Regions from separate parts of the Nocardioides candidus genome, predicted to be linked through region 2. Evidence: predicted binding sites of a transcription regulator. Region 2 holds the regulator's gene; each other region holds the start of a gene.
What was found. Region 2 encodes LexA, which represses DNA repair genes until DNA is damaged. Its sites were predicted from a motif close to TCGAACANNTGTTCGA; they were not measured.

Region 1 (5,876 bases), on a different contig from region 2:
ATCTCCCCGGTGCGCGGTGTCGCGCCGGGGAGCACGAACCCCGCGGAGGATCCGATGGCCGAACCGACCGAGGTGTGGCTGGTCGTCGGCCTCGGCAACCCCGGGCCGTCGTACGCCGGGCACCGGCACAACATCGGCTACCTCGTCGTCGACGAGCTGGCGCGGCGGATGGGCAGCGGCTTCCGTGCCCACAAGTCCGGCCGAGCCGACGTGGTCGAGGGTCGCTTCGGCGCCCCGGGCACGCCCGGACCGCGGGTGGTCCTCGCGAAGGCGCGGTCCTACATGAACGAGGTCGGCGGGCCGGTCAAGGCCCTCGCCACCTTCTACAAGGTGCCGCCCGAGCGGGTCGTCGCGATCCACGACGAGCTCGACATCCCGTTCGGCACCCTGCGGGCGAAGCTCGGCGGTGGCGACAACGGCCACAACGGCCTGAAGTCGATGCGCTCCTCCTTCGGCACCGGCGACTTCCACCGCGTGCGGGCCGGCATCGGCCGTCCGCCCGGCCGCCAGGAGGTCGCCGACTTCGTGCTGTCGAACTACTCCACGGTCGAGCGCAAGGAGCTCCCGTTCCAGGTCGACACCGCCGCCGATGCCGTCGAGACGCTCGTCGTCGAGGGCCTCGAGCGCGCCCAGCAGAAGTTCAACTCGTAGGCGTTCGCTTCCCAAGCGATGGAGCCGGACGACTGCTTCCCAGCTCCGATTCGCACGGGGAAGCAATCGTTCGCCTGCAGACCGTGATGAACGGCGCTCCGGCGGCGCCCACTACCCTGACGCCGTGACTTTCGATGCCGGTACCCCCGCTCCCGAGGTCGTCGCGGACGACCACCTGCTCGCCGCCTGGCTCGCCGAGGCCGCCGGCCGCCGGCTGCTGCAGGTGCGCGGGGAGGGACTGGAGGGCAAGGAGCTCAAGGACGCCGGCGACGCCGCCGCCCACGAGCTGCTGATGACGCTGCTGGCCGAGTACCGGCCCGACGACGCGGTCCTCTCCGAGGAGGGGAAGGACGACAAGGCGCGTCTGGAGGCGGCCAAGGTGTGGATCGTCGACCCGCTCGACGGCACCCGTGAGTTCAGCGAGGTCCCGCGCGACGACTGGGCCGTCCACGTCGCGGTCTGGGAGGGCGGCACCCTCACTGCCGGCGCCGTGGCGCAGCCCGAGCTCGGCGAGACCTTCAACACGGGCAACCCGCCCGTCGTACCGCCGCGCACGTCGGAGCGCCCCCGCATCGCCGTCAGCCGCAGCCGGCCGCCGGCCTTCGTGTCCGCGCTCGCCGAGAGCCTCGACGCCGAGCTGGTGCCGATGGGCTCGGCCGGCGTGAAGATGATGTCGGTCGTGCGCGACGTCGCCGACGCCTACGTGCACGCGGGCGGCCAGTACGAGTGGGACTCCGCGGCACCCGTCGCGGTCGCCCGGGCGGCCGGCCTGTTCACCAGCCGGGTCGACGGGAGCGAGCTGGTCTACAACCAGGACGACGTCTACCTCCCCGACGTGATCGTGTGCCGTCCCGAGCTCGCCGAGGACATCCTGGCCTTCATCGCGGAGCACGGCACCGACTAACCCGTAGGGATGACGCGCTGGGGGCCCGCCAACCCCTAGCGTGGCGGCCATGAAGCGTCTGCTGGCGTCGGTCATCACCTTCCTGGTGCTGGTCGGGATCCTCTGCATCCCGGCCCTGTTCTACGACGTCGACTTCGAGTCGTCCGACATGACCACGTCCGACCCGACGACGATCACCGACTACCGGGCCGACTTCACCGTCGACGACGACGGCGACCTCGACGTCGTCGAGACCCTCACCGTCGACTTCCCGGTGAGCGACCGGCACGGGATCTACCGCTTCTTCGACCGCGTCGACCCCACCGATCCCGACGTCCGGCGCATCCCCGAGGACCTCGAGGTCACCGCCGACGGGGTGGACGTGGACGTCAAGCACACGGTGGAGCAGGGCCGCTACGACAACTACCGCATCGGCGACGCCGACGTGACGCTGTCGTACGGCGAGCACGTCTACGTGCTGAAGTACCACATGGACGCCGCGCTCACGCCCGGCGGCAAGGACGTCTCGACCGACTCGCAGTTCTACTGGAACCTGATCCCCCAGGGCTGGCAGCAGGACATCGACAAGGCGCTGCTCACGGTGCACCTGCCGGAGCCGGCGCAGGACGTGCAGTGCCTGGTCGGGTCGGGCACCGACGAGAGCGGCGCGGAACCCTGCGACGTCAAGGGCGCCGGCACCACCGACCTCACGATCAGGGCCCGTGACCTCGGGCCGCACACCCCGGTGACGCTCATCGCCGGCCAGGACGTGTCCCCGCCCGACCAGGCGACCCTGCCGTGGGCGCCGCGCCTGGACAACGTGCTCGGCACCGACACCTCGCGACTCGGCATCTTCGTGCTGCTCGCGGTGGTCCTCGGTGCACTCGGCCTGCTGCTCAACTGGCTCGCCTTCGAGCGCGAACCTCGATTCCCGCTGATGTACGGACCGCCGGAGGGCATCGGCCCGGCCCAGGCGCAGTTCATCCTCAACGAGTCGGTGGACCGGCGCGCGTTCGTCGCGAGCCTGATGCACGCCGCCGAGCACGGCGCGATCGACCTCCAGCGCGGTGAGAACAGCTGGACGATCAGCGACAAGGCCGGTCCCCAGGGCTGGGCCGGGCTCGACCCGGTCACCACGAGCGTCGCGGGCCTGCTGTCGGGGCCGGGCTCCCACTTCGTCGCGAGCCGCAAGGACGTCGGGGCCGGCAAGCTGCTCCAGTCGCAGCTGTCCAGGTTCACCACCGACACCAAGACCTGGGCCGTCGCCAACGGGCTGCTCACGCGGGCGGGCGTCGGGGGCATGGGCGGGCTGCTCGTGCTCGGCGCGATCGTCGTCACCGGTGTCCTCACGTTCTGGAGGCCGCTGAACGCCTCGGTGCTGGGCCTGCCGTTCGCGGCCTTCGCAGCCGCCGCGATCGTCCTGATGCAGCCCGGGGCGTCCACCAAGCGCACCCCGGCGGGTCGCGAGCTGTGGTCGCGGATCGGCGGGTTCAAGCGGATCCTGTCGACGCCCTCGGCCAAGGACCGGTTCGACTTCTCGGGCCGCCAGGAGCTCTACACCGCCTACCTTCCCTACGCAGTGGCCTTCGACTGCGCCGATGCATGGGCGGAGAAGTACCGGGTCGAGGTGGGCGCCGAACCGCCGGCTCCGTCGTACTTCGCCGGCTACGGCTACACCTACGGCGCCACCGGTTTCGTCGACACCATGGTCGGCGACTTCGACAGCACCCTCAGCAGCGCCATCTCCTCCTACGAGGCCACGCAGAGCTCGTCGTCCTCGGGCGGGGGCGGCGGCTTCTCCGGCGGTGGCGGCGGTGGCGGTGGTGGCGGCGGCTCGTGGTGACCGCCTAGATTCGCCAGCAACTCCGACCGAAGGATCCTCAGCATGCTCTTCGCCATCATCGCCGTCGTCGTGCTCGTGCTCCTCGTCGTGTTCTTCGTGGTCGGCTTCAACCGGCTGCGCAAGCAGGACGTCGGTGCCCAGGAGGCGCTCGGCGGGATCGACGTGCAGCTCACCCGGCGGGCGGAGCTCATCCCCAACCTCGTGCAGACGGTCAAGGGGTACGCCGCCCACGAGTCCGGCGTCTTCGACGAGGTGACCCGGGCGCGCGCGGGGGTGACGGCCGCCGCGGCCGGCGACGACGTACCGGCGAAGGCCGCCGCCGACGCGGCCCTGCAGCAGGCGCTGGTGAAGGTGAACGCGGTGGCGGAGGCCTACCCGGACCTCAAGGCCGACGCCAACTTCCGCGACCTGCAGGCCCAGCTGGCCAAGACCGAGGACCAGATCGCCTTCGCCCGGCAGTACTACAACGACGCCACCGCCCAGCTCAACCAGTCGGTCCGCACCATCCCGTGGATGTTCTTCTCCGGCGTGGCCGGGGTGAGGCAGCGCGACTTCTACGACGCACCTGAGGCGCACACGGCCGCGCCGGGCGTGGAGTTCTGACCGGTCAGAAGACGTTCAACGGCCGGAACTGGACCGAGATCCTCGGGCCGGCCGAGGCGACCTTCGGCACGGCATGCTCCCACGTGCGCTGGCAGCTGCCGCCCATGACGAGCAGGTCGCCGTGGCCCATCTCGAAGGAGAGCGACCCCGTGCCGTCGGACCGGTCGCGCGGGCGCAGCGCCAGCCGCCGCGGGTCGCCGATCGACACGATCGCGACCATGGTGTCGTCGGTGGAGCCGCGCCCGATCGTGTCGCCGTGCCAGGCGACGCTGTCGCGGCCGTCGCGGTAGTAGCAGCAGCCGGCCGTCCGGAACGGCTCGCCGAGCGTCGGCAGGTAGTGCGCGCTGAGCGCGTCGCGGGCAGCGGTCAGCACAGGGTGGGGGAGGTCCTCGCCGATCATGTAGGTGTAGACGAGCCGGGGCACGTCGACGACGCGGTCGTACATCTTGCGGCGCTCGGCGCGCCACGGCACCTCGCCGACGAGGGTGCTGAAGACGTCGTCGGGGTCGGTCAGCCAGCCTCGGGCGACGTCGACCCACGCGCCGGCGCTGAGCTCGTGGCGCTCGAGCCGGGTGAGGTCCAGGTCGCCGCCCGCAGCCGGGGCGAAGAGCGCGCTCTGGAAGTCCACGACGACGAGGATACCCGAATCTTCGAACATCTGTTCGGATCGCGTGACGGTGTGGCACGTCCGGTGCACGGCAGGTTTCGGCGTTCCCGGGACGGGTGGTGTATGCGGCCCTAACCTTCCCCTGTGGAGACAGTCGACAGGGGGACGGCTGACCGTCGCGCATTGAAGCACGTGGCGATCCGGGAGTACGTGCGGGACCTGGTCTCGGGATGCGCGCCCGGTACGGCCGCCCCCTCCGAGAGAGACCTGGTCGAGCGCTTCGGCGTGGCACGGATGACCGTGCGCCAGGCACTCGACGCCCTGGTCGCGGAGGGCGTGCTGCAGCGCTTCCCGGGCCGCGGCACCTTCGTCGCGCCGCCCCGGCGCAAACCCAGCCGTGTCGCCAGCTTCACCGAGGACATGGCGACCCGCGGCACCGTCGCGGAGAGCCGCACCCTGGCAGCCGAGAAGGTCCGGGCGCCGGCGGGCGTCGCCCGGGCCCTCGGCCTCGGGCCGCGGGAGCCGGTGCTGCGCTGGCGCCGGCTGCGCCTGGCCGACGGCAGCCCCGTCTGTCTCTCCGACGCCTACATCAACGCCGCGCTCGCGCCGGGACTGCTCGACGGCCCCGACCTGCCGGCGAGCCTGTACGACGAGCTCGCCGCGCGCGGCCGTCGCCCCACCTGGGCGGAGGACTCGCTCTCGGCCGGGATCGCCACCGAGGAGGAGGCGACGTTGCTGGAGTGCAGCGCGGGCGCCGTCGTCATCCGCCTGACCCGGCGCGCGCTCTGGGAGGACCGGCCGGTGGAGGTCGCGCGGAGCGTCTATCGCGCCGACCAGCACACGCTGTCGTTCCAGGTCGGCAGCTGACAGCTCACCGGCGGGCACCGACCGGCGCCGGCTAGCCCGGCTCTCCGCCGAGCCGGCCCAGGGCCGCCACGGCCGTGCCCGACTCGTCGCACACCCAGGCCGGGTCCGGTCCGCCGAGGTCGGGCTCGATGTGCAGGGCATGCAGCGGCAGGTCCCCGCAGTGCCGGCACAGCGGCCACAGGCCCGTGCGGTCGGTGCGGCCGTGCTCGTCGACGAGGGCGTCCTGCACGTCCTGGGCGATCAGCCCGGCGACGTACGCCGCTCCCTCGGGCCACTGCTCGATCCACCAGCGGCGCTGCGAGCAGGCCTCGTCGAGCACCGAGACGGTGCCGGCCGTCGCTACCCCGCGAGCCTCGAGGTCGGCCAGGACCGCCGCGCGGGCGTCGTAGATCACGCGGTCATCCACAGCCCCATTGTGCGGG
Region 2 (5,876 bases):
CACGGGCAAGCTGCCCAAGACCTTCCCCACTGACGATGTGGCGATCGTCGACGGGAAGATCCTCGGTGGCCAGTACACGAAGAACCCCGCCACCTGGACCGTCGTGATCCAGGTCGGCGACGCGGGCGGCGACAAGGCCGGCGCGTACTCCACGGCCGAGGAGAAGCTCACCGGCGGTGGCGCGGAGACCGTCACCGAGAAGGTCGACAACGGCACCGCGATCACCGGTCAGTACGCGACCGACACCTACCTGGTGACGCTCGCCGTCACCGACTCCAACGGCGTCGACGTCAGCTACACCGTCTCGCCGAAGTAGCACCACCCCTCAGGACCTGCCGGTCCGCGGTCGCTCGGTCGCGTGGGGTCGATCGAGCGGCTGCGGGCCGGTTGGCGCGTCTGGGCCTCAACACCTTGGCTCGTCGGACACAATCACCTGCGTGAGCAGCGGCAAGCGCGCAGGAGCGCGCCAGAAGCGGGGCTTCCGCCCCGTGCTGCTGGTGCTCGCCCTCGCGATCACGCTCTGCGTCGTCGCCTGGGGCTACCTCGTCTACGCCGCGATCGACTTCGGCTCCACCGCCCGTCACGACGACGACAACGCCGCCTGGTTCTACCTCGCCGTCGCCGCGATCGGCGCGGTCGCGTGCCTGTTCCTGGGGTTCATGCTCGTCGCGCGGTTCTCGAGGGCGGTCGGGTTCACCGCCGCGCCGGACCCGAGGCCCGCGAAGGTGAAGCGGGACTCGTCCACCCCGAAGGGCGGGAAGCGGGCCGCTCGGTAGGGCCCGCGGCGGCTGGGGCTGTCGCCGTGCGCCATACGTTGGGAGCCGCCGACGGCTCCGAGCGCATGGCATCCGGCAATCAGGCGGCCAGGGAGGCCTGCTTCACCGCGCATTGGCGCTCGACGGCAACACCGTCCTCCGCGTGGCGCAACGCGCAGAGCGTGGATCGCCTCCCGCGCGTCCGCCAGGGGGTCAGTTCGTTGTCCACAGGTCCCACTCTCGCGGGTGTCCCGGCGGCGCGATCCGGCCTAGCGTCCGAGTGCCGCCCGCGCTCTGCGGACGGGCTCCAGTCTCGGGAGGTCTCATGCAGCACGTCCGAACGCCCGCGCTTGCCGGTCTCGCCGCCCTCGTCATCGGTTCCCTCGCTGGTTGCGGCGGGCACGACTCATCAGCTCCGTCGGCGCCGGGTCCGGTCCACGGGCCGGCGCGGGCGGCCGGTCATGCGGACCGCGCGGACGCGCGGGATGGCGGCCTCGCGACCGAGGATCGGCAGCTGCCCGTGGGGTCGGCGTCGAAGATCGCGGGCGATCGACTACGGCGTTTCCACATCCGAGAACACTGACCTGTTCGGATTGGCTCTGCCCGGGTTACCTTCGCCTTCCCGCCATGGGTCTGGGCGGGGTTCGATCTCGGGAGGCTCTGATGGGGATGACTCTGCGCGCGCCCGCACTCGGTGCGGCCGCGCTTCTGATGGTGGTGCTCGGCGGGTGCGGCGGGGGCGATGATCCGCCCGGAGACCCGGGCACGCCAAGCGCGTCGTCGAGCTCGGAAGTCACGAGTACGACGACTGAGACGACGGCCATTGCGACGGGTCCTGTTGAGCCGACCGTGCCGCCGGAGGCGGAATCGCGCGGTCAAGCAGGAGTTACCGCCTTCGTAAGGTTCTACTGGCGTGTCGTCAACTATGCGATGAAGACCGGCGACGTCAATCTCCTCGCTCGCATCGACCAGCCATCTTGCTCGGGTTGCGCCGCCGGAATCCAAGGGATCAACCGGGTGTATCGCCGCGGCGGCAAGATCGTCGGCGGCAACTACAGGGTTGTGGCGCTGAAGCCGGTGTCTTCCGATCCCGAGCACTGGGCTGTGGTCACCCACACGCTTGTGAAGACGCAGCGAACTGTCGGTGCCGGCAACCTCAACGGAACCTTCAAGGGCGGCCCGGCAAAGTGGCTGGTCTCTGTCGCCCTGGTCCGAGGTACGTGGAGTGTGACGACAGTGGAGCTCCTGTAATGCGATGGTTCGTCGCGGCGCTCGCCGCACTCGCCGCGTGCTGCCTCGGTCCGGCCTTTGCCGACGACGGCGCCGACGTCGGATCGGGCCCCGGACAGTTTGGGGTCTGGGTGCACGACGATGCAGCAGGAACCTCAACGTCCGGGAGCGCCAGCACTTCAACGACCGGGACCTTTCACTCCCAATCTGCCTGCCAAAGTGTGTGTACTGGGCAGTTCACCTGCGCCGACGGCACGATCAAGACCCATTCGTGGGTTGAATCCCCAACCGGTGATCTCCTGTGGGAGACCTATTCCTGTCCCTCCGACGCCGCACCCGCCGTCACCGGCGGCCTCGTGGCGACCGCCTTCCGGCGCATCCCCCTCCCGCCCTCGACACTCTCGGTCCAGCCCCCGGGCGGGAAGACCCTGGTCAACTTCGACACCAACTTCTTCACCCACGAGCAGACCCTCGATCGCACCGTGAGGCTCCTCGGGCAACGGGTGGACCTGCGGATCCGGGTCGACTCCTACACCTGGCGCTTCGGCGACGGCGACTCGTTGCGAACGGACGAGCCGGGAGCGCCGTACCCGAGGCTGTCGATCACGCACAGCTACCTGCGGACGGGGAGGTACGCGCCGGCGGTGGACACCACCTGGGTGGCGGACTACCGGGTCGGCGGCCAGGGGTGGAAACCCGTGCCGGGCAGCGTCACCATCCCCGGCGGGTCGGTGGCGCTGCGGGCGATCGAGGCGCGGCCGACGCTCGTGGGCTACGGCAGCTGAAAACGGAGCGAAGGACGGACCCGGGGTCGTGGGTCCGCCCTTCGTCTTCCCCTAAGGGGGCCCGGGCAGTTGGGCCGCCTTGGTGCGTCCACGCGGGTCGGTGCGTGGACGGAGTATTCAGTTGTAGAACCGTGGGGTCATTCGACGAGCGTCACTCAGTGGGGACGCGGAGGTCCTGACCGGCGTAGACCACGCTCGAGTCGAGGCTGTTCATGTCCTTGATGCGGGCGACCATGCCGGCCACGTCGCCGTCACCGGTGACGTCGACCGCGTCGGAGGCGATGTCCCAGAGGGTCTCGCCGGGAGCGACCGTGACGACCTGCACCTGCTCGACACCGGCCTCCTGGGTCGCGACCGAGCCGGCGGCGAACCACACGCCGAGCGCGAAGGCGAGGAGCACGCCGAAGCCGAAGACCACCAGTCGGCCGCGCCGCGTGAGGCGGACGCTGGTCGGGCGGCTGTAGCTGACGTGCGGGGCGAGGGTGAGGGTGCTCATCGGTGTGACCTCCGGGGAAGAGTTGGTCGGTGTGTTCGAGAGAAGTTCAGCGAGGGGGTCCGACAGAAACCTGCCGGGCCGTTCGATCAACAGTTCGATCGAACACATGTACGAGGTTAGAACAAAGGTTCGAACGGATCAAGGACCTGGTCGAATAGATGTTCGACGGCGTGTCGCGACACGCCGGTTCGAACAGATGTTTGAAACCGAGGCGTGATCGGCGTTACCGTCGGCGACATGGCGGACAAGCAGGCGAACACCCAGGCGCGCGGCAAGAAGGTCAGCGAGCTGCCCGACGGACCCCCGGACGCGACCGGGCTCACCCCGCGCCAGCAGCGCGTGCTGCAGCACATCAAGGACAGCATCGACCAGCGCGGCTACCCGCCGAGCATGCGCGAGATCGGCAGCGCCGTCGGCCTGACCAGCACCTCGAGCGTCGCCCACCAGCTGCGCGTGCTGGAGGAGAAGGGCTTCCTGAAGAAGGACCCGAGCCTGCCCCGCGCCCTCCAGGTCGTGCTGCCCGAGTCGATGCAGAGCACCCACGACATCACCGGCTACGGCGACAGCAACCCGGTGCCCACCAACGTGCCGGTCGTCGGCCGGATCGCCGCCGGCGGACCGATCCTCGCCGAGGAGCGCGTGGAGGACGTCTTCCCGCTCCCCCGCCAGCTCGTCGGCGACGGCCAGCTCTTCCTGCTGGAGGTCAGCGGCGAGTCGATGATCGACGCGGCCATCTGCAGCGGCGACTACGTCGTGATCCGCCAGCAGCCCACCGCGGAGAACGGCGAGATCGTCGCCGCCATGATCGACGGCGAGGCCACGGTCAAGACGTTCCAGCGCAAGGACGGCAAGGTCTGGCTGCTGCCGCACAACGACGCCTTCGAGCCGATCGACGGCACCAACGCCACGATCCTCGGGAAGGTCACCGCTGTCCTGCGCCGCATGTGATGGTCACGGTTCGTCGGGCCGTTTAGGCGCGACATAGAGTCAGGGACATGCTCCGTCTCGGCTCGCTCGCCCTGCTGCTGTGCTCAACCCTGCTCGCCGCGCCCACGGCGCACGCCGCGGCGGACCCGCAACGCACCGATCCGCGGCACACCGCCCACCGCGCGGCCCGTGCCGAGGCCGCCCTCGACAAGGTCACCTCGCTGCTCGACGACGGCCTCGACAGCACGCTCGGGACCGACAGCGGCGAGCTGACCCTGGCACTGCGCGACCTGGCACTGCTCCGGAGCGCGCTTCCGCCCGCGCAGCAGCGGGAGGCGTCGACGTACCTCTCCCGTCCGACCGCCAACCCCAACCGCTGCCCCGACGCGTCGTGCTACACCACGAAGTCGGTGCGCAGGATGTGCTCGAAGACGGTGTGCGTCCACTACGTGACGAAGGCCGACGACGCCGTCAACGGCGTGCCGCGGCGCAACCGCGACGGCGACCACCGGCCCGACTACGTCGAGAAGGTGCTGGCCACCATGACGCGCGTGCACCAGCGCTACGTCGACGCCGGCTACCGGCGGCCGATGAGCGACGGCACCCGTGGCGGCGACGGCCGCTCCGACATCTACCTCGCCCAGATCGGCAACCAGGGCCTCTACGGCTACTGCACCACCGACGCCTCGTCGCTGCCGCGGCACGGCGCGACCTGGGCCTACTGCGTGCTGGACAACGACTACAGCCACCGTGAGTTCCCGCGGCACACGTCGACCCAGAACATGCAGGTGACGGCGGCGCACGAGTACTTCCACGCCGTCCAGTTCGGCTACGACATCGGCGCCGACGCCTGGTTCATGGAGGCCACGGCGACCTGGGCCGAGGACGAGGTCTTCGACGCCGTGAACGACAACACCGGATACCTGCCCTACGGCCCGATGGGGAAGCCCGGCCTGCCGCTCGACACGTTCCGCGGTGGCTACTGGTACGGCGCCTGGATCTTCTTCCGCCACCTCACCGAGCACTTCCCGCAGGCGCAGGCCGGACTGCCGATCCTGGTGCGCACCATGTGGCGCAACGCCGACGCCGCGACCGCGACCGCGCCGGCGCTCTACGCGACGGCCGCGATCGAGGCGGCCCTGGCGGACAAGGGGACCGACCTCCGCACGCAGCTCCTCCGCATGGCGGCCGACAACCTCCACCCCAGGCGCTGGTACGACGAAGGGCGGCTCTACCCCGCGACCCGGCTCAACGGCAGCACGACCCTCAGCCCGACGCAGCCGCGCAAGGCGCTGGGCTTCGCCGAGGACCACCTCACCTCGGCGTCGTACCGGTTCGAGCCCAGTCACACCGGGCCGCGGTGGCACCTGTCGCTCAGCCTGGACCTCGCGCCGGTCGAGCGCGGAAGTGCCGCCCTCGTTCGCGTCCTGCTGGAGACCGGCGGCGTCCGCACCACCGTCGTCGAGCTCACCGATGCCGGCGACTACACCGGAAGCTTCGACTTCGGCGCCGGTGCGGTGAAGGCGGTCGAGGTGACCGTGGTCAACGGCAGTGCCCGCTACAACTGCGAGGTCGGCACCAAGTGGACCTGCAACGGACGCCCGCTCGACCAGGACCAGCACCAGTCGGTCGTCGCGGAGGCGCAGCGCGTCTAGGCGGTGGATCCCGACAGCCGCGCCAGCG
Region 3 (5,876 bases), on a different contig from region 2:
GACACCATCTACCGAACCCTCATCGCCGACCTCGCCGCGCACACAGCGACGGGCCCGGGAGGGCAACAGGGACGCGACTCTGACTCCAGCGCGACCGGCCTACATCCCAACGCCGGCTCTTCGGACAAGCCACTCCACGGACCCGCCACCCAGCACCCTAAACCCGCGCTCCCGAAGGTGTCTTGACACAGAAGGGAGCCATTAGCGGATGGGGCCGAGACGGTTCACGAAAACGCTGCACATCCGTGCGGTCCATCTGCGACCACGCCTAGCGAACCGCGCGAGGCGGCGTGCCGGGGAATCGGGTGACCGGGGGCCGTCGTTCTCACAGACGGCCTGAAGCCAGCCGACACGCCCCGGCACCGTTGGCCGGGATCTCCCGCTCTCAGGCGGACGGGGCGTCACCTCCGATCACCGAGCAGCACCCTCGCTCTCGCCTTTGAATCAGGACAAGCGACGTAGGTTCGACTCCTACCCGGGGAGCAGGGTCGCGAGTCGTGGGCAGCTCCAACCAATTTCCGCGACTCGCCTCGCGGGGCGGCCGGTTCACCTAGTGTCCCGAGCGTGCGACGCATCCTGCTCTTCCTGCTGCCACTGACCCTCTTGCCCATGGTGCTCGTCGCCTCCACGGTGTCGCCCGCGCGAGCGGCGGTGCCGGACAAGTGGGTGAAGTGGAACCTGGGTGACCACTGGATCCGGTCGCTCGACTACGTGACGCCCGGGCAGCTCGTCGCCGGCTCGGAGACCGACGGTGTCTTCACCTCCTCCAATGCCGTGGGTCCGTGGACCGACATCAGCGGCAACCTGAGCACGCTCGGCAAGCAGGTGCACCAGGCCAAGGGCCAGGCCGGTCAGATCTTCCTGGCGACGAGCGACGGCCTCTACCGCGGCACCGGCAACGGCACATGGACCAAGCTCGGCGTCGCCGCGTCGACCCCGCAGCCGATGCGGCTCGACCAGGGTGGCGTGCAGTCCGTGGTCTTCCCGAGCGCCGGCACCACCCAGATCGTGGTGAGCACCGCTGGGTCGGGTCGTGACGGCATCTTCTACTCCTCCGACGGCGGCGTGAAGTGGACCGCGGCGACCGGCGTCGTCGGCGGGGCGTTCTCCCTGACCAAGGGTGCCGGCAGCCTGATGTACGCAGCGTCTGCCACCGGCTTCTACATCTCCACGGACGCCGGCAAGAGCTGGACGTTGTCGTCCGACGGCATCCCGCCCGGCGAGTCGGCGCTGCGGCTCGCCGTGTCCCCGCTCGACCCGACCGAGCTGATCGCTGCGACGACGGGCAGCGTCTACCGTTCGGACAACGGCGGCGTGACCTGGTACGACGCCACCGGCTCGGGTTCCGGCGCCCTCCTCGCGACGCAGGTCCGTGCGTTCCAGCTGGTCCCGTCCGCCTACTGGGGTGGTGGCGAGCCGCGCATCGTCGTGGGCACCAACAACGGGGTGTGGGCCACCGTGGACGGTGGTGAGCACTGGAGCAAGATGTCCGACACCAAGGTCAACGCGCCGGGGGAGATCGGCATGGGGAGCGAGTCGGTCTGGTCGCTCAACATCGGCTTCGGCGCGCCCGGCAGCCTCATCGCCGGCACGCAGGGGCACGGCATCTTCGCGCTCCCGCTCTCCGCGCTGCAGGCACCGAGTGCCATCGCCGCGCCGACCGGCAGCAGCGTGAGGGGCAACACGCTGACCGCCCGTACCGGTGTCTGGGCCGGCACCGGGCCGTTCCGCTACCGCTACCAGTGGAAGCGCTGCACCACCACGGCGCCCGGCAGCTGCGCCAACATCGGGGGCAAGACGGGCCGCGCCTACCTCACGACCGCTGCGGACGTCGGCAAGTACGTCCGGGTCGGCGTGCGCGCCATCAACCTGGTGACACCGGTGTACTCCAGCGAGGTGCTGTCCGGCCCGGTCGGACCGATCACCGCGCCTTCGGGACCGGTGCCGACTCCGCCGACGAACTACCCGAAGCTGCTCAACGGCGCCTCGGCCCCGTGGGGCGCGACCTTCACGATCGATCCGAGCGACCTCCCCTCGGACCAGTGGAAGGCCAACGGCACGCCCATGCCGACGACGTTCGAGTACCGCTGGTACCGCTGCGACCAGGACCTGAGCCCCTGCGTGCAGCTGACGGACGAGACCGGGATCTCCTACACCAGCACGGTCGACGACGTCGGGTCGGTCATCCAGGCCACGGTCGTCGGGAAGATCGGGACCACTAAGTCGCCGGAGCGCCTGGCCGGCATCTCGGGCTCCGTCTACGAGCGCAAGCCGGTCAACACCGCGAAGCCCAAGATCATCGGTTCGGCGTACGTCGGCACGACCCTCCAGTCGACGTCAGGGACGTGGACCGGCACCAACCCGACGTACACGCGCCGCTGGTTCCGGTGCGCCGCCGACGGCACGCAGTGCAACCTCACGAGCCCGGTCGTCACGACCTCGACCTACAAGGTGACGAGCGCCGACCGCGGCTACACCTTCAAGGTGGAGGTCACCGCGACCGTGACCGACGAGTTCCAGAACCGCACGGAGACGGTGTTGTCGGACAAGTCCGCGAAGGTCGTCAACCCGCCGGCGCCGTGAGCTGCTGAAGGCTCGCTCCGAAGGTCTGCCCCTCGACGCTGAGCGGCCGAACGGCATCGCGCGGCGAATGCCGAACCGGCGCCAGAGTGTTGCATTTGGGATCGAACACATGTACGATTGAGCTATCAACTCGGGGGAAGGTCGGATCGTGGTCGCAGAGCTCGTCCAGCAGCCGCACCCGATCACCTCCTGCGCCGAACGGGCGATCGCAGTGTTGGAGGACTCCGCCGCCTATGAGCCGGTGTTCATGTCGACGGGCGACAAGCGTGCTGCGCTGTTGGCGATCGCCCAGCTCGAACGCCGGGTGGCGGGGTTGAAGCTGCGGGTGCTGCCGGCCGCAGCCGATGTGGCCGATGAGGACGGTGCCCGCGATGTCGCGGCGTGGATCGCGGCGCGCACCCAGGCCGAGCCCGCACCCCTGCGCGCCCAGCAGAGGCTCGCGACCGCGTTGGACGAACGGTGGCTGCAGGTCGCCGCCGCCATCACCGAAGGCCGGTGCTCAATGGAGCAGGCACAGGTGATCGTGCGTGGCCTGGAAGACCTGCCCGACCGGATCGGCGCCGAGGTCCTCCACGCCGCCGAAGCGCACCTGGTCGACCTCGCCGCCGACCACAACCCCCAAGAGCTGCGCATCCTGGCCCGACGGATCCTGGAGGTCGCCGCACCCGAGATCGCCGAGGACGAAGAAGCCCGCCGCCTCGAAGAAGAAGAGAGACGCGCCCGCGAGGACGCCCGTCTCTCCCTGAAGCCTCTGGGTGATGGCACCACCCGCATCACCGGCGTGCTTCCCGACGAGTCAGCGCAGCGGCTCCTGGCCTATCTGCACGCCTACACCAACCCCCGCAAACACGCTTCCGCGGTCGGTGGGGAGGAGGACCGGATCCCCTACCGCCGTCGGCTCGCCCACGCCTTCTGCGCGCTCCTGGAGCACCTCGACCCCACCCAGCTCCCCACCCACGGCGGCGACACCACCACGCTGTTGGTCACCATCCCGCTCGCCTGCCTGGTCAAGGACCTCGGCACCGGCACCATCCTCGGCGGCCAACCCCTCTCCGCCACCGCGATCCGCCGCCTGGCCTGCACCGCCGACATCATCCCCGCCGTCCTCGGCGGCAACGGCGAGGTCCTCGACCTCGGCCGCCGACGCAGACTCTTCACCACCGCCCAGCGCCGAGCCATGGCACTCCTCCACCCCACCTGCATCGAAGAACACTGCGCCGTCCCAGCACGAGAGTGCGAAGCCCACCACCTCAAACCCTGGTCACAAGGCGGCCACACCGACCTCAAAGACGCCCGACCCGCCTGCAACCACCACCACCACCTCATCCACGACCCCACCTACACCCACCACACCCTGCCCAACGGCACCATCCGCTTCCACCGCAAGAGATAGGCCGTCAGGTGACCTGATCGCCCACGATCTGCATCCCCTCGCCGGTGTCCTCGACCGTGATCAGCCGCGTCTCGGACTCCGTGCCGGCGTCGGAGACGTAGGTGAGGTCGACGGTCACGGCGCCGTCGCTGCTCTCGGTCGCGCTGTCGACCGACACGGAGTCGATGGTGCTCCAGAAGCCCCGGTAGGAGCCGTAGCTGCCCACCTGGTCCTGCAGGTCGTCGGAGAGCAGCGCCCAGGCCGACTTGGTGTCGGTCGGGAGGAGTGCGTAGTAGTCGGTCACGAACTGTGCGGCGTCCGTCGACGACTCGTCCGTCGTCTCCGTCGTCTCCGTCGGGGTCGGCGTGGATGCCGTCGACTGCTGGTCCGGCGCTGCGCTGGAGGCGGCCGGTTCGGCCCCCTTGCCGTCGGCCGACCCGCTGGGGCTGTCGCCGGCCGTCGTGGAGGAGTCGTCGCCGCCGTCGCTGAGGAGCAGCAGTGCGCCGACCGCGACGAGGACGAGCACGAGGACGATGGCGGCCGGGAGCAACCACCTCCGCTGGACCGGCACGGGTGGTGGGTCCGCGGCGCGGATCTCCCGCTCCACGGTCGGCGGACCGTTGGTGAAGGCGACGGTCGGGTGCTCGGTCTCGTCGGGGTCCTCGACATCGCCGGCCGCGACGGTGTGCAGGACGCTCGCCACGGCAGCCATGTCCGGCCGCGCCGCCGGATCGGGGTCCATCATCTGGCCGATGAGGGTGGTGAGGGGGCCGGCGGAAGCCGGTCGCGGCGGAGCGTTCTCCGCGATGTGGACCAGCATGGCGAGAGCGTTCGGCTCGGGCGGCCACGGCGGTCGCCCCTCGACCGCGGTGAAGAGCGTCGCGCCGAGCGCCCAGACGTCGTCCGCCGGTGTCGCCCGGACACCGCGCGCGAGCTGGGGTGAGAAGAACATCGGCGTTCCCGTGACCATGCCGGTCTGGGTCAGCGTGTCGTCGCTGTCGTGCCGCGCGATGCCGAAGTCGGAGATCTTCGCGAGGTCGCCGTCGCCGACGAGGATGTTGCCCGGCTTGACGTCGCGGTGGACCGTGCCACCGGCGTGAGCGGCCGCGAGCCCGTCGGCGACCTGGGCTCCGACGAACGCCGCTCGCCGGGCGGGGAGCGGCCCCTCGTCGGCCAGGAGGGTGGAGAGCGTCCTCGACGGGACGTACTCCATCACCAGCCACACGTGCTCGCCGTCTTCCACGGCGTCGTAGATCGAGACCACCTGGGGGAGGTTGAGCGCAGCGGAGGCTCGGGCCTCCCGCAGGGCTCGCGCCAGGTGAGGCGCCGACTCACCCGGCAGGCCGCCGACCTGCTTGACCGCGACCTCCCGGCCGAGGACCTTGTCGCGGCAGAGCCAGACGGCGCCCATGCCGCCGCGGCCGATCTCCCGCAGCACCTCGTAACGGCCCGCGATCACCTCGGGTGACATGTCTCCTCCTCGCATCGCCCGAGGGGCGTTACCCGCGAACGGGGCCCTCACGCGACCCGCGGCCGAGCCGAGACCGCGGGAGTCAGGGGATGAAGCGGATCGTGGCGGCGTCGGACAGCGTCGCCGCATCGACGGAGTACTGCAGCGCGTCGTCGCCGGTCGCGTTCTCGATGCCGACGGTCGCACCCGAGCCTTGCTCGAGGGGCAGGGCGGGATCGAGGTGGCGGTAGCGGAGGTCGAGCTGCCCGCTCTCCTTCAGGACCACCTCGACGTCCATCCGCTTGGTGGCGTCGCTGTAGAGGCGGACGTTGCGCCACTCGACGACGAAGGAGCGGTTCGGGGCGGTGCCCAGGGTCCGGGTGAGGATCTGCGCGGTCGGGCTGTCGACGTACAGGTCGTCCCAGAAGGCGTAGACGGCGCCGTTCGGTTCGACGGCGTTCGGGAGGGCTG

Region 1: the regulator LexA is predicted to act here: its motif matches at 4,631-4,646, upstream of ACAX67_RS12965 (alpha-ketoglutarate-dependent dioxygenase AlkB).
Region 3: the regulator LexA is predicted to act here: its motif matches at 2,685-2,700, upstream of ACAX67_RS13045 (HNH endonuclease signature motif containing protein).

What each region holds. Positions count from the first base shown of each region.
Region 1 covers NZ_JBGGWC010000002.1:674,631-680,506, reverse strand. Annotated here, with positions in the region: gene pth (aminoacyl-tRNA hydrolase) at 55-651, shown strand; gene ACAX67_RS12980 (3'(2'),5'-bisphosphate nucleotidase CysQ) at 776-1,555, shown strand; gene ACAX67_RS12975 (DUF2207 domain-containing protein) at 1,605-3,377, shown strand; gene ACAX67_RS12970 (LemA family protein) at 3,420-3,980, shown strand; gene ACAX67_RS12965 (alpha-ketoglutarate-dependent dioxygenase AlkB) at 3,985-4,608, opposite strand; gene ACAX67_RS12960 (GntR family transcriptional regulator) at 4,780-5,454, shown strand; gene ACAX67_RS12955 (DUF8819 family protein) at 5,486-5,860, opposite strand.
Region 2 covers NZ_JBGGWC010000001.1:1,064,720-1,070,595, reverse strand. Annotated here, with positions in the region: gene ACAX67_RS05280 (hypothetical protein) at 1-316, shown strand, start outside; gene ACAX67_RS05275 (hypothetical protein) at 438-776, shown strand; gene ACAX67_RS05270 (DUF6318 family protein) at 1,425-2,006, shown strand; gene ACAX67_RS05265 (PKD domain-containing protein) at 2,342-2,770, shown strand; gene ACAX67_RS05260 (LysM peptidoglycan-binding domain-containing protein) at 2,922-3,266, opposite strand; gene lexA (transcriptional repressor LexA) at 3,504-4,214, shown strand; gene ACAX67_RS05250 (MXAN_6640 family putative metalloprotease) at 4,262-5,848, shown strand; gene ACAX67_RS05245 (ATP-dependent DNA helicase) at 5,845-5,876, opposite strand, start outside.
Region 3 covers NZ_JBGGWC010000002.1:692,399-698,274, reverse strand. Annotated here, with positions in the region: gene ACAX67_RS13055 (IS110 family RNA-guided transposase) at 1-186, shown strand, start outside; gene ACAX67_RS13050 (sialidase family protein) at 565-2,583, shown strand; gene ACAX67_RS13045 (HNH endonuclease signature motif containing protein) at 2,732-3,976, shown strand; gene ACAX67_RS13040 (serine/threonine-protein kinase) at 3,981-5,426, opposite strand; gene ACAX67_RS13035 (NIDO-like domain-containing protein) at 5,509-5,876, opposite strand, start outside.